Regions from separate parts of the Kosakonia beeri genome, predicted to be linked through region 4. Evidence: predicted binding sites of a transcription regulator. Region 4 holds the regulator's gene; each other region holds the start of a gene.
The links. The regulator CRP, encoded in region 4, controls carbon source genes, mostly activating them, when cyclic AMP is high. The targets are predictions, from matches to a motif close to ATGTGANNNNNNTCACAT.
Positions count from the first base shown of each region.

Region 1: the regulator CRP is predicted to act here: its motif matches at 2,240-2,257, upstream of ydfZ (putative selenium delivery protein YdfZ).
Region 2: the regulator CRP is predicted to act here: its motif matches at 1,666-1,683, upstream of ACUY4S_RS07860 (mannitol dehydrogenase family protein).
Region 3: the regulator CRP is predicted to act here: its motif matches at 1,710-1,727, upstream of focA (formate transporter FocA).

Region 1 covers NZ_CM135106.1:2,700,092-2,703,676, reverse strand. The annotation lists gene ACUY4S_RS12840 (MFS transporter) at 1-214, shown strand, start outside; gene ACUY4S_RS12835 (mannitol dehydrogenase family protein) at 436-1,899, shown strand; gene ydfZ (putative selenium delivery protein YdfZ) at 1,936-2,139, opposite strand; gene ACUY4S_RS12825 (GntR family transcriptional regulator) at 2,310-2,996, opposite strand; gene ydfG (bifunctional NADP-dependent 3-hydroxy acid dehydrogenase/3-hydroxypropionate dehydrogenase YdfG) at 3,086-3,585, opposite strand, start outside.
Region 2 covers NZ_CM135106.1:1,637,392-1,640,976, reverse strand. The annotation lists gene yeiP (elongation factor P-like protein YeiP) at 1-307, shown strand, start outside; gene uxuA (mannonate dehydratase) at 380-1,570, opposite strand; gene ACUY4S_RS07860 (mannitol dehydrogenase family protein) at 1,775-3,241, shown strand; gene ACUY4S_RS07855 (CobW family GTP-binding protein) at 3,359-3,585, shown strand, end outside.
Region 3 covers NZ_CM135106.1:3,168,400-3,171,984, forward strand. The annotation lists gene ycaO (30S ribosomal protein S12 methylthiotransferase accessory factor YcaO) at 1-1,380, shown strand, start outside; gene focA (formate transporter FocA) at 1,786-2,643, shown strand; gene pflB (formate C-acetyltransferase) at 2,695-3,585, shown strand, end outside.
Region 4 covers NZ_CM135106.1:449,834-453,418, forward strand. The annotation lists gene ACUY4S_RS02125 (YccS/YhfK family putative transporter) at 1-2,018, opposite strand, end outside; gene crp (cAMP-activated global transcriptional regulator CRP) at 2,067-2,699, opposite strand; gene ACUY4S_RS02135 (OsmC family protein) at 3,033-3,437, shown strand; gene ACUY4S_RS02140 (phosphoribulokinase) at 3,481-3,585, opposite strand, start outside.

The DNA.
Region 1 (3,585 bases), 2.3 Mb from region 4:
TTTTGGCCCAGTACTGGCGGGGATCTTCTGTAATATGACCGGTTCCTGGTGGCCGATTGTGGTGATGCTGATCGTTTACTCACTGATTGGTCTCCTCTCTGCCGTATTGATGCCGGAAGTGCGCGACCGTGATTTGAATATTCTGGAAGATGCGGCCGAGCCGCAGATTGTGACAGATGCGCAGCGGTATTCTGGTTTACAACCTGGTCGTTAAACCATAATGCTGTCACATAACTTTTTTTTTGTATTACACCACTTCGGTAAAAGTTAACGTAAATCAATGTTTAGCTTCCAACAATTGGTATGGTGAACGACATAATTTTTTTCACCTTACTACCATTCTAGTTCATGTAGTCAGCAGGAGGCCGGAGCGTTCACCGCTACCAGCCTTCTGCGGACAGGGATTTTCGCTTTATCTATTAACGAGTCGCAACTATGGAAAATCAGTTACTACACGCGAAAGCAACACGTCCTCACTATCACCGCGACGCATTGCAGACGCGGATTGTGCACCTGGGTTTTGGCGCGTTTCACCGCGCGCACCAGTCCGTGTATGCCGATATTCTCGCGGCAGAGCACGGCAGTGATTGGGGTTACTGTGAAGTGAATCTGATCGGTGGCGAGCAACCAATCGCCGATTTGAAGCAGCAGGATAACCTCTACACCGTGGCGGAAATGTCAGCCGATGCATGGACTGCCCGCGTTGTGGGTGTGGTGAAACGAGCGCTTCATGCCCAGGTCGATGGTCTGGAGACGGTGCTGGCGGCGATGTGTGAGCCGCAAGTAGCGATTGTGTCGCTGACCATCACCGAGAAGGGCTACTGCCACTCTCCGGCGACGGGGAAACTGGTACTGGAAAACCCATTGATTGCTGCCGATTTGCAAAACCCACAGCAACCGAAATCCGCCGTGGGAGTGATTGTTGAAGCCCTGGCGCGTCGTAAGGCGGCGGGCCTGCCGGCCTTTACAGTGATGTCTTGCGATAACATGCCGGAAAATGGCCATATCACGCGCAATGTTGTCTGCGCTTATGCCCGCGCGGTGAATGCAGATCTGGCGGACTGGATCGAAGCGAATGTCACCTTCCCCTCCACAATGGTGGATCGCATTGTGCCTGCGGTGACAGCCGAAACGCTGGAGAAGATCGCGCAACTGACGGGCGTGCGCGATCCGGCGGGAGTGGCCTGTGAACCGTTCCGCCAGTGGGTGATCGAAGACAATTTTGTTGCTGGTCGTCCGGCCTGGGAAAAAGCGGGTGCCGAACTGGTAGCCGATGTGATCCCGTTTGAAGAGATGAAACTGCGCATGCTCAATGGCAGCCACTCATTCCTCGCGTATCTCGGCTATCTGGCCGGTTATCAGCACATTAATGAGTGCATGGAAGACGAGAATTACCGTCGCGCTGCCCACGCGCTAATGCTGAAAGAGCAGGCACCAACTCTGCAAGTGAAAGGCGTCGACCTGGCGCATTACGCCGACTTGTTGATTGCCCGCTACAGCAATACTGCGCTGCGCCATCGTACCTGGCAAATCGCTATGGACGGTAGCCAGAAACTGCCGCAGCGCATGCTGGACTCAGTGCGCTGGCATCGGGTTCATCAGCACGACTTCTCCTTGTTGGCGTTAGGTATCGCCGGCTGGATGCGTTACGTGGGCGGCGTGGACGAGAAGGGGCAGGCTATTGAAGTCAGCGATCCGTTGCTGCCAACCATCAACGCTGCGGTCAGCAGCAGTGCGCAGGGTGAAGCGCGCGTGCAGGCGCTGTTAGGCATCGAAGCGATTTTTGGCAATGAACTGCCGAAAGATGCGGTGTTTGTGGCTCAGGTGCAAAAAGCGTATCAGACGCTGCTCGAGAAAGGGGCAAAAGCAACGGTGGCGCAATACGCTGCGGCACTGTGATCGTTATGAATGCCGCCGCGGCGGCATTCTCACCATTTAGTGCAGGCCCAGGCGGATCAGTTCCACCGGTTCGAACTGGCCTTCACATCCTTCCACTTCCACCGTTTTACTGCGACGCACTTTGGCGGCATTTAATCCCTCTGCATGAATGGCAGTGATTTTACCGGTCCGGCCTGTGCCATTAATCATCACACGGCTGCCGACAGTAATAGGGTTACGGTTACGATCATAAGTCATCATGGTGGTTTCTCCTTGTTAACATCCGCAAAATCATCCGGGGCAGAAGACGTCCCCGCGACGGACTGTTTATCAATACGCCTCTGAGACGAGAAGTTTTTGCTTTTGATCAACATCACACTTTTTTACGGTAAAAAAATGCGTCTGCGGCGCAGGACAAGGAGAGGGGGGAATTACTCTTCGGTGAACCAGTCGCGATTTTCCTGGCGGATGGTGATCACCGACTCGCTGATCTCTTGCAAATGCAGTGTCATGGCACGATCAACCGCATCGGCATCGCGTTTTTCCAGCGCGGCGAAAATGTCCAGGTGCTGGCGCAGCAGCATTTCCGGCGGTGACACATGGTCGAGACTCATATAGCGCACACGGTCGATGGTCGCTTTAATGTTTTCGATGGTGTCCCAGGCGAGCTGACAATCGGCAATTTGCGCCAGCTTATGGTGGAAATTATCGTCCAGTTCAAAAAAATCGTTTAACTGCTTGCGTTCGATAGCCGTGCGCTGCTGATTCAGGTTTTGCTCTAACTGATAACAGGTGCTGTCTGTGACAAGCGTTGCTGCACGGCGGGCAACGGCACACTCAATCGCCTGGCGCACAAAACACCCGTTACGGACCTGTGTCATCGAAATTTTATTCACGTAGCTGCCGCGCTGCGGGCGGATCTGGATCAGGCCGTTTTCCGCCAGTTTAATAAAGGCTTCGCGGACCGGTTGACGCGAGACATCAAAGCGAACCGACACCTCTTTTTCCGATAACGGCGTGCCTGGCGGGATCAGACAATGCACAATATCCCGCCGAAGGATGCGGTAGATTTGTTGATTGACGGGTTGTGTGGGATTGAGTTGCGTTTCAGCAGCCATTCGCTCTTACTTTTTAAAGGGTTAACCTGTCTACCATACCATTTATTTAACCGACATCCCATACCCCGGCCCGCAGGCCGGGCGGGGGGTTACTCTTCGCGGTGCACGCTCAGCCCCGCATACGTCTGGCTGACAGGCATCATTTCCAGCGTGTTGATATTGACGTGCTTCGGTAAGGTGGCCACCCACCAAACCGCTTCGGTAACGTCTTCCGGCGTCAGTGCGGTGGTTTTCTCGTAAGTCTTGCTCGCTTTGTTATCGTCACCTTTAAAGCGCACATTCGAGAACTCTGTGCCGCCCACCAGGCCCGGCTCAATATTGGTCACGCGTACGCCCGTGCCATTCAGATCAGTACGCAGGTTCAGGCTGAACTGGCGCACAAACGCTTTACTGGCACCGTAAACGTTGCCGCCGGCATACGGCCAGCTCCCGGCGGTAGAACCAATGTTGATCACATGGCCGCGTTTACGCTCGACCATACCAGGCAACACCGCACGGGTCATATAAACGAGGCCTTTATTGTTGGTGTCGATCATTGTTTCCCAGTCGTCGATATTGGCCTTATGCGCCGGTTCCATGCCCAGCGCCA
Region 2 (3,585 bases), 1.2 Mb from region 4:
TTACACGCCGTATACCTTCAATAAAGATCAGATTGAAGAAGAGCTGCAATTCATTCCTGAAGGCGGTATGCCGGATATGCAGGTACTGCTGTGGGATGGTCAGTTGCTGGCGCTGGAATTGCCGCAGACCGTTGATCTGGAAATTGTTGAAACCGCGCCTGGCATCAAAGGGGCGTCTGCCAGTTCCCGTACCAAACCTGCAACACTGACCACCGGTCTGGTTGTTCAGGTTCCGGAATATCTGACGACGGGTGAAAAGATCCGTATTCATATCGAAGAGCGCCGCTATATGGGCCGCGCTGACTGATAAACGTCGTGCAAAGACAAAAAAGCCACTTCACTGAAATGGCTTTTTATTTGTTTCCCGTATCAGGCTTGTTTACAGCAGATCGCGGAACAACGTTTTCTTCAGCGCCAGCTCAACACCACGCACTTCCGCCATCCCTTTCAGACGCCCGATCGCTGAATAACCCGGGTTGGTTTTCTTGCGCAGATCGTCAAGCATCTGATGACCATGATCCGGGCGGAACGGAATAGGACGGAGATCGCCCGCTTTTTTCCGGCGCTGTTCTTCGGTCAGGATCGCCGCCACCACCGACACCATATCCACATCGCCGTGTAAATGCGCAGCTTCATGGAAGGTTTTCGGGTTCGCTTCACGGCAAGTTGAGCGCAGGTGCGTAAAATGAATGCGATCGCCGAAGGTTTCAATCATCTGCACCAAATCGTTATCTGCGCGCACGCCGTAAGAACCGGTACACATGGTAAAGCCGTTGTTAATGCTGTTTACCGCCTCTTTCAGCCACTGCATATCTTCAATTGTCGACACAATGCGCGGCAGACCGAGGATCGGGCGCGGCGGATCGTCCGGATGCACCGCCATACGAACCCCCACGTCCTGCGCCACCGGAACAATGGCACGCAGGAAATACGCCATATTTTCGCGCAACTGCGCTTTATCAATGCCGTCATATTCTGCCAGACGGGCGTGGAACTGCTCCAGCGTATAGCCCTCTTCTGCTCCCGGCAGACCCGCAATGATATTGCGCGTCAGCTTTTCGATGTCGGCATCGCTCATCGCGTTGAAGTAAGCCTGCGCCTGGCGCTGCTCTTCTTCGCTGTAATCCGCTTCCGCACCTTTACGCTTCAGAATATGGATTTCGAAGGCTGCAAAGGCGATTTGATCGAAACGCAACGCTTTGGAGCCGTCCGGTAAGGTGTATTCCAGATCGGTGCGCGTCCAGTCAAGAATAGGCATAAAGTTGTAGCACACGGTATCAATACCGCATGCAGCCAGGTTGCGGATACTTTGCTGGTAGTTGGCGATCCACAGGTCATATTGCCCGCTGTGGGTTTTAATATCTTCATGTACCGGAATACTTTCTACCACCGACCAGACCAGGCCTTTTTCGGCCAACAACGCCTGACGCGCTTTAATCTCGTCTACCGGCCAGACCTGACCATTCGGAATATGGTGCAGCGCGGTGACAACCCCCGTCGCGCCTGCCTGACGCACATCATCAAGAGATACCGGATCGTTCGGTCCATACCAACGCCAGGTTTGTTCCATCGCCTTACCCTCTAAAGTTGTTATACCAATACATGCAACTGAATGACGACTACCATACATGTTTAAATCAGAGGGTCAAACCCTCCGGCAACAATGATTGATCCAGCTCACATTCCCCGGATAATTACGGCATACCAATTCTTTTTGCTGTCATATAACTTTACACTGGATAATGTTAATTATTGGTTAATCAGGTGTATATAGATGAAGACAATCGCCTCCGTAACGCTCCCCGCCATTGTGCAGCAGCCGCAGTACGCGCGTTCGCAACTGCGTTCAAGGATCGTGCATTTTGGTTTTGGCGCGTTTCACCGCGCCCATCAGGCGCTGTTGACCGACCGGGTATTGAATGCGCAGGGCGGCGACTGGGGAATTTGTGAAATCAGCCTGTTTAGCGGCGATGTGTTAATGACGCAGCTTCGCGCACAGGATCATCTCTATACCGTGCTGGAAAAAGGCGCTGAGGGAAATCAGCCGATTATTATTGGCGCTGTGCACGAGTGCCTGAACGCGAAGCTCGATTCGCTGGCAGCCATTATTGAAAAATTCTGCGAACCGCAGGTGGCGATCGTCTCATTGACGATCACCGAGAAAGGTTATTGCATTGATCCAGCGAGCGGTAAACTGGATCTACGCCAGCCGCGCATTGAGCACGATCTGCAGCATCCGCATGAACCGCACTCTGCCCCGGGGATCCTGGTCGAAGCGCTCCATCGCCGCCGTGAACGCGGTCTGCCGCCTTTTACTGTCCTCTCCTGCGATAACATTCCGGACAACGGTCACGTCGTGAAAAATGCTGTGCTGGGCATGGCGCAAACGCGCTCCCCCGAACTGGCAGAGTGGATCGCCACCCATGTGAGCTTCCCTGCAACCATGGTTGACCGCATTGTCCCGGCGGCTACCGAGGAGTCGCTGGCAGAGATCAGCCAGCTGTTGGGCGTTGAGGATCCCTGCGCCATCAGCTGTGAGCCCTTTATTCAGTGGGTCATTGAAGATAATTTTGTTGCCGGGCGCCCGGAATGGGAAGCTGCGGGCGTGCAACTGGTGCAGGATGTACAGCCCTGGGAGCAGATGAAATTACGCATGTTGAATGGTAGCCATTCTTTCCTCGCGTATCTGGGTTATCTCGCCGGTTTTGCCCATATCAATGATTGTATGCAGGACAGTGCATTTCGCGAGGCGGCGCGCAGGCTGATGCTCAATGAACAAGCACCTACGCTGCGTATTACCGGTGTCGATCTTAATGCCTACGCCGACAGTCTACTCACGCGCTTCGCCAACCCTGCGCTCAAACACCGCACCTGGCAAATTGCCATGGACGGTAGCCAGAAGCTGCCGCAGAGAATGCTGGATGGCGTGCGCGTACATTTACAGCGGGAAAGCGACTGGCCGCTCCTGGCGTTGGGCATTGCTGGCTGGATGCGTTACGTCAGCGGCGTGGATGATGCAGGCAACACTATCGATATTCGCGATCCGTTGATGGATAAAATCCGCGCAATTGTTGATACCAGTGATGACGCTGAACGCGTGACAGCCCTGCTGACCTTGCAGGAAATCTTCGGTAATGATTTGCCGCTGAACCCGGTCTTTGTCGACACTGTCAGCCACGCCTGGCATAACATTGCCACTCTTGGCGCACACGGTGCAGTGAAAGCCGTACTCGATCGTTAACATTTTCTGCTATTACCGCGGGCGATACGTGCTTTCCTTCGCCCGCGCCCTTCTCTTTTCTCCTTTTTTTCGCCAGGATCGTTGCCATTCCTCATTTTGTTGACGCCTGGAGTTTCAGTGACCAAGACCAACCTCATTACCGGCTTTCTCGGAAGCGGCAAGACGACCTCGATATTGCACTTACTGGCACATAAAGATCCGCAGGAAAAATGGGCCGTGCTGGTAAACGAGTTTGGTGAAGTTGGCATTGATGGCGCGCTAATGGCAGACAGCGGCGCACTGTTGAAAGAGATCCCCGGCGGCTGCATGTGCTGCGTCAATGGCTTGCCCATGCAGGTCGGGCT
Region 3 (3,585 bases), 2.2 Mb from region 4:
GCCTTTTACGATCCGGAGAACGAACTTGCCGCGGGTATGCTGGTTGATTTGCAGTCCGGTAATGACGCGCGTGGGATCTGCGCCCTGCCGTTCACCCGTCAGTCCGATGAGCAAACGGTCTATATTCCAATGAATATTGTCGGTAACCTGTATGTCTCCAACGGCATGTCTGCAGGCAACACCCGCAACGAAGCCCGTGTTCAGGGGCTGTCGGAAGTCTTCGAACGTCATATTAAAAACCGCATTATTGCCGAGAGCATCAGCCTGCCAGAAATTCCGCAGGAGGTACTGGCACGTTATCCGGGCGTGGTGGAAGCCATCGCTAAACTGGAAGCGGAAGGTTTCCCAATTTTTGCTTATGACGGCTCGCTCGGCGGCAAATACCCGGTGATTTGTGTCGTACTGTTCAACCCGGCTAACGGCACCTGTTTTGCCTCTTTCGGTGCGCACCCCGACTTTGGCGTAGCGCTGGAACGTACCGTAACCGAATTGCTGCAAGGCCGTGGTCTGAAAGACCTGGACGTCTTTACCCCGCCAACCTTTGACGATGAAGAAGTGGCGGAGCATGCCAATCTTGAAACGCACTTTATCGATTCCAGCGGTCTGATCTCCTGGGATCTGTTTAAACAGGATGCCGACTACCCCTTCGTTGACTGGAGCTTTGCTGGCACCACGGAAGAGGAGTTCGCCACCCTGATGGCGATCTTCCAGGCCGAAGATAAGGAAGTGTATATCGCCGATTATGAGCATCTTGGCGTGTATGCCTGCCGCATTCTGGTACCGGGTATGTCCGACATCTATCCGGCCGAAGATCTCTGGCTGGCAAACAACACCATGGGAACGCATCTTCGCGAGACTATCCTCTCTCTGCCGGGCAGCGAGTGGGATAAAGAAGCCTATCTTGATCTTATCGCCCAGTTGGATGATGAAGGTCATGATGACTTTACCCGCGTGCGTGAGCTGCTGGGTCTGGCGACAGGCAAAGACAATGGCTGGTACACGCTGCGCATTGGCGAACTGAAAGCGATGTTAGCCCTGGCAGGCGGTGATCTGGATCAGGCGCTGGCCTGGACCGAGTGGACTATGGAGTTTAACGCCTCGATCTTTAGCGCCGAGCGCGCAAACTACTACCGTTGCCTGCAAACGTTATTGCTGCTGGCGCAGGAAGAAGACCGTCAGCCATTGCAATATTTGAATGCGTTTGTACGCATGTATGGCGCACAAGCCGTTGAAGCCGCCAGTGCGGCGCTGAGTGGTGAAGCACCGTTCTATGACCTGCAACCCGCAGATGGAACATTGCAAGCCTTCCCGGCGCATCAGTCTTTGTTAGCCGCTTACGAAAAATTACAACGCGCCAAACGTGCGTTCTGGTCGAAATAGCGACAAATAGCATGACAATCTGTAGGCTTAATGAAAGGTCTACGCTATATTACGGGGCAATTTTATTGCCCCTTTTTATTTATTTTTTGGCAATGAGCGCCGTATGTAATATTTAAGTTAAAGTTGGGTAAATATTAATATCATCCTAAACTAATATTGTTAATACCTATGGCAATTACTCCATTTTAATTAACTGTTTCCCGGGAGGCGGAATAAAAAAATTCAACTCATTTTGCAATTTTTAAAATTTATTTTTATTTGGATAATCAACAAGTTACTCCGCATTCGTAGAAAAACCACGCTCTTTGCGGTCCTATAAGCCAGGCGAGATATGATCCATATCAAATTCTCTTCTATAATGCTTTGTTAGTATCTCGTCGCCGACTTAATAAAGAGAGAGTTAGTGTGAAAGCTGACAACCCTTTTGATCTTATACTTCCAGCAGAGATGGCCAAAGTTGCCGAAGAAGCTGGTGTCTATAAAGCGACTAAACATCCGCTTAAGACTTTCTACCTGGCGATCACCGCAGGGGTATTTATCTCCATCGCTTTTGTTTTCTATATCACTGCTACCACCGGTACAGCGACGATGCCGTTCGGTATTGCTAAACTGATTGGTGGTATCTGTTTCTCACTGGGTTTGATTCTTTGCATCATTTGCGGTGCGGATCTGTTTACCTCGACCGTGCTGATTGTTGTAGCGAAAGCCAGTGGCCGTATCACCTGGGGGCAGCTGGCCCGTAACTGGATCAATGTCTATGTCGGCAACCTCGTAGGGGCACTGCTGTTTGTACTGCTGATGTGGTTATCTGGCGAGTATATGGTTGCCAATGGCGGGTGGGGCTTAAACGTGCTGCAGACCGCAGACCATAAGCTGCACCATACATTTGTCGAAGCTGTTGCACTGGGTATCCTGGCAAACCTGATGGTCTGCATGGCCGTGTGGATGAGTTATTCCGGCCGTAGTCTGATGGATAAAGCGATGATTATGGTGCTACCGGTTGCGATGTTCGTGGCCAGTGGTTTTGAGCACAGCATCGCAAATATGTTTATGATCCCTATGGGTATCGTAATTCGCAACTTTGCGAGCCCGGAGTTCTGGACCGCAGTCGGTTCCAGCCCGGAAAGTTTTTCTCACCTGACAATAATGAACTTCATCACTGATAACCTGATTCCTGTAACAATTGGGAATATCATAGGTGGAGGATTATTAGTCGGGTTGACATACTGGGTCATTTACCTGCGTGGCAACGATCATCATTAATGGTTGTTTCAGGCAGTAAATAAAAAATCCACTTAAGAAGGTAGGTGTTACATGTCCGAGCTTAATGAAAAATTAGCCACAGCCTGGGAAGGTTTTGCGAAAGGTGACTGGCAGAATGCAGTAAACGTACGCGACTTCATCCAGAAAAACTACACCCCGTACGAAGGCGACGAGTCCTTCCTGGCTGGCGCAACTGACGCGACCACCAAGCTGTGGGACAAAGTAATGGAAGGCGTTAAACTGGAAAACCGCACCCATGCGCCAGTTGATTTTGACACTTCCGTTGCCTCTACCATCACTTCTCATGACGCGGGCTACATTAACAAAGCGCTGGAGAAAATCGTTGGTCTGCAGACTGAAGCACCTCTGAAACGCGCCATCATCCCGTTTGGCGGGATCAAAATGGTTGAAGGTTCCTGCAAAGCGTACAACCGCGAACTGGACCCGGCCCTGAAAAAAATCTTCACCGAATACCGCAAAACCCATAACCAGGGTGTATTCGATGTTTACACCAAAGACATCCTGAACTGCCGTAAATCTGGCGTTCTGACAGGTCTGCCGGATGCTTATGGCCGTGGCCGTATCATTGGTGACTACCGTCGCGTTGCGCTGTACGGTATCGACTTCCTGATGAAAGACAAATATGCCCAGTTCCAGTCTCTGCAGTCTGACCTGGAAAATGGCGTTAACCTGGAAGCGACAATCCGTCTGCGTGAAGAAATCGCTGAACAGCATCGTGCGCTGGGTCAGATCAAAGAAATGGCCGCTAAATACGGTTGCGATATCTCTGGTCCGGCTACCAACGCTCAGGAAGCTATCCAGTGGACCTACTTCGGCTACCTGGCCGCGGTTAAGTCCCAGAACGGCGCTGCAATGTCCTTCGGTCGCGTATCCACCTTCCTGGACGTGTACATCGAACGTGACCTGAAAGCAGGCAAAATC
Region 4 (3,585 bases):
GACGAAATAGTGTGCATGGTGTTCAGATGCCCCACTATACGTTGCAGGTGCTGTTCCAGCGTGCTCATTGGCCCGTGGGTCAGCGTCTCCGGCGACTCCAGAATATTTGCATCTCCCGACTCGCCAGGCCCATCGTATTCCAGCCGCTGCTGACAGCGTTGCAGCGCAATTTCACATGACTGTAGGTAGCGCTGCGCCAGATCCGGGGTAAGCATGGTGTGCTCGCGTGCAAGCGTCGTCATGGCGTTGATATGTTCAACAATAAACTGGCTGTGCGTCACCCACAGCTTCATATCTTCCAGGTAACGGGTGTTGAAGCCCGGCTCCTGCATAGCCTGATTCAACGAGTTGAATAGCGCATTATGCGCCTGGTTTACGCGCATTCTCTGCCATGCCAACGGTGTTGGCTGCGGATTGTCGCTGAGGATCAGGCGGAGGGCCTCCTGATAAGTTTCCAGCGCATCATGGGCGTTTTGCCGCAGCAGGCCGCTTTGCCACTGTGGCCACAACCAGACCATGCCACCAAAGGCAATCAGGCAACCTATCACGGTGTCGATAAATCTGGCGACGATAAACTCCTCGCCATTCAGCGTCAGCAACTGCAGGGTGTACACCGCAGTTATGGTAAAACCGACCATCGCCCAGCCGTAATTCTTGCGGATAATGAGATAACTGATCAGCGTGATCAGCAGCATCGCCGCCAGCGTATATCCCTGTGGTACGTGGAAATGCAGTGTGATACCCGCAATCACCAGACCTGCAAGCGTGCCTGCAGCACGGTGCACAATGCGAACCCGTGTTGCGCCGTAGCCATTTTGCGTAACAAACATCACGGTCATCATGATCCAATATGGCTTGGGTAAATGCAGGGCGCTGCCCATCAGGCTGGCAACACTGAGCATGACGCTAATGCGTGCGGCATTGCGAAGTGCGGAAGACTTCAGTGAAAGATAACTTTTTAACGCCGGGATCAGAGGCAGGCGGCGCTGCGTTTCAGCCATTAAATCCCGGCTGTACAGAGGGCGTTGGGTGCGTAAAACGCGGGCGATACGGCTAAAGTGCCAGGCGCAAAAATGCCCGACCGGGTTATCCGGATGCTGGCGGGCGATTTTCTCCAGCGCACCAACCTGCTTATCCATCGTGAAACGCGTAGGGTATCGGTGATAGAGAATATCATCGGCCAGCACACGCAGGCGTGCAGCAACGGTTTGCGCATTCCAGCGTATCACCTGCTCGGCATGGCTTTGCTCCACCAACTTTTGCACTTCTTCTGGCTGGTGCAAACTGACAGAGATGTGCTCTTGTAGGTCCAGCGCGACCTGGAACACGCGCAACATACGCTTGTAATCATTGTGCTGGTTCGCGGCCAGCATATGCAGTTGCTGATAACACTGACTTATCATATCCACGACTTTTTGCTGGCGGGCCAGCAGCGGTGGCAGGGCGGTTTCTGGATCTTTGTGCTGCGTCAGCAGGCTGTATTTGGCTTCGCAGTAGTCCGCCAGTTCACGGTAAAGCAGGCTTATCGTTTCATGCAGCGGTTGTTCCCGCCACATCCAGAACCAGAACCAGTTAAACAGCCCGTACCACAAGGTACCAAGCGCATAAATCAGTAACGGTTGCCATATTGGCATACTGCCGGCAAGGCTCAGGGTAAAGATGGCAGCAATCAGCGAGGCCGGGAGTAACCGCCCATGCAGTGCACTGATTTCGGCGGTCACGCCAAGTAATAATGTCATGCCGGTGAGGATCAGCGGCAGGGGCAGGTTCTCTGCAAGCAGCAGTTGTACCGCGAGGCTGCATCCTGCAAACAGCGAGCCGCCAATAATCAGGCGTTTAAAGAAACGTTTATGGGGGGTATCAAGACCTGCAATGTTGCAGCAGGCGGGCACGAGGGAGAACAGCAAACCTTGTTGCAAATGACCGACGATTAAGCCGATGGCCACAGGCAAACATAACACCAGCGTTTGCCGCAGTGCGTAGTTGATTTCGGGGTGATAAATCAGCCTGCGCCACATGAGAAAACAAAAACGGCGCACCGGATAAGCGGCGCGCCGTTTTGTCGATTAACGGGTTCCGTAAACCACGATAGTTTTACCGTGTGCGGAAATGAGATTTTGATCTTCCAGCATTTTCAAAATACGGCCCACTGTTTCGCGCGAGCAACCGACGATCTGACCAATTTCCTGACGGGTAATTTTAATTTGCATACCGTCCGGGTGAGTCATTGCGTCTGGCTGTTTCGCCAGGTTCAACAGCGTTTGGGCAATGCGACCTGTCACGTCAAGGAACGCGAGGTTGCCGACTTTCTCTGAAGTGACCTGCAGGCGACGCGCCATTTGCGAGGAAAGGCGCATCAGAATGTCCGGGTTTACCTGGATTAACTGACGGAATTTTTTATAGGAAATTTCGGCCACTTCACATGCGGTCTTAGCGCGTACCCACGCACTGCGCTCCTGACCTTCTTCGAACAGGCCCAGTTCACCGATAAAATCTCCCTGATTCAGGTAAGAGAGGATCATCTCTTTACCTTCTTCATCCTTGATCAGCACTGCCACTGAGCCTTTAACGATGTAATACAACGTTTCCGCTTTTTCACCCTGGTGAATCAGCGTGCTCTTCGACGGGTACTTATGAATGTGGCAATGAGACAAGAACCATTCGAGAGTCGGGTCTGTTTGCGGTTTGCCAAGCACCATGCGCGATTATCCTCTGTTATAAGCTGTCACCAGACACAGGATGTGCACCCTGCCCCTGGGGTTGCAATCTATACACGTTATCGTTCGACTTTGTGTATTCGCTTCCAAATCCTCGGAAGTGGACCGTCAGCGTCATCTGCGGTCTCTAAAGTGTGATGTCAGGCGTGTCTGCGTGACATCCATTTTTTCTGTAGCATCCAGATTGTTTTAGCATAGCTTTAACCGCCTGTCTCCTGGTGTCTCGCTTCAGCATGACGCAGGTCGCCTTCCGTTGCGACTTTTCTTATGTACGCGTAATCTGTAAAGAAAATTGCCACTTCGGAGTAAAGAAAAATGCAGGCACGTGTGAAATGGGTTGAAGGGTTAACCTTCCTCGGTGAGTCCGCCTCGGGCCACCAAATCCTGATGGATGGCAACTCAGGCGATAAAGCACCAAGCCCGATGGAAATGGTGCTGATGGCCGCAGGCGGGTGCAGCGCCATTGATGTGGTGTCTATCCTGCAGAAAGGGCGCCATGACGTTACCGACTGCGAAGTGAAGCTGACCTCAGAGCGTCGCGAAGAAGCCCCGCGTCTGTTCACCCATATCAATCTGCACTTTATCGTCACCGGCAAAGCGCTGAAAGATGCTGCGGTTTCCCGTGCGGTGGATCTCTCTGCGGAGAAGTACTGCTCCGTGGCGTTGATGCTGGAAAAGGCGGTGAACATCACCCATTCCTACGAAGTCATAGAAGCCTGATGTGCTCAGCCCGGTAGCGTGGCGTTACCGGGTTCCCCTAACGCTATTTTATCTTTTTCCCTTCCATCAACCGTTGCACCAGCGGCGTCATGATTAGCTCCATCGCCAGCCCCATTTTTCCGCCAGGCACCACCAGCGTGTCCATATG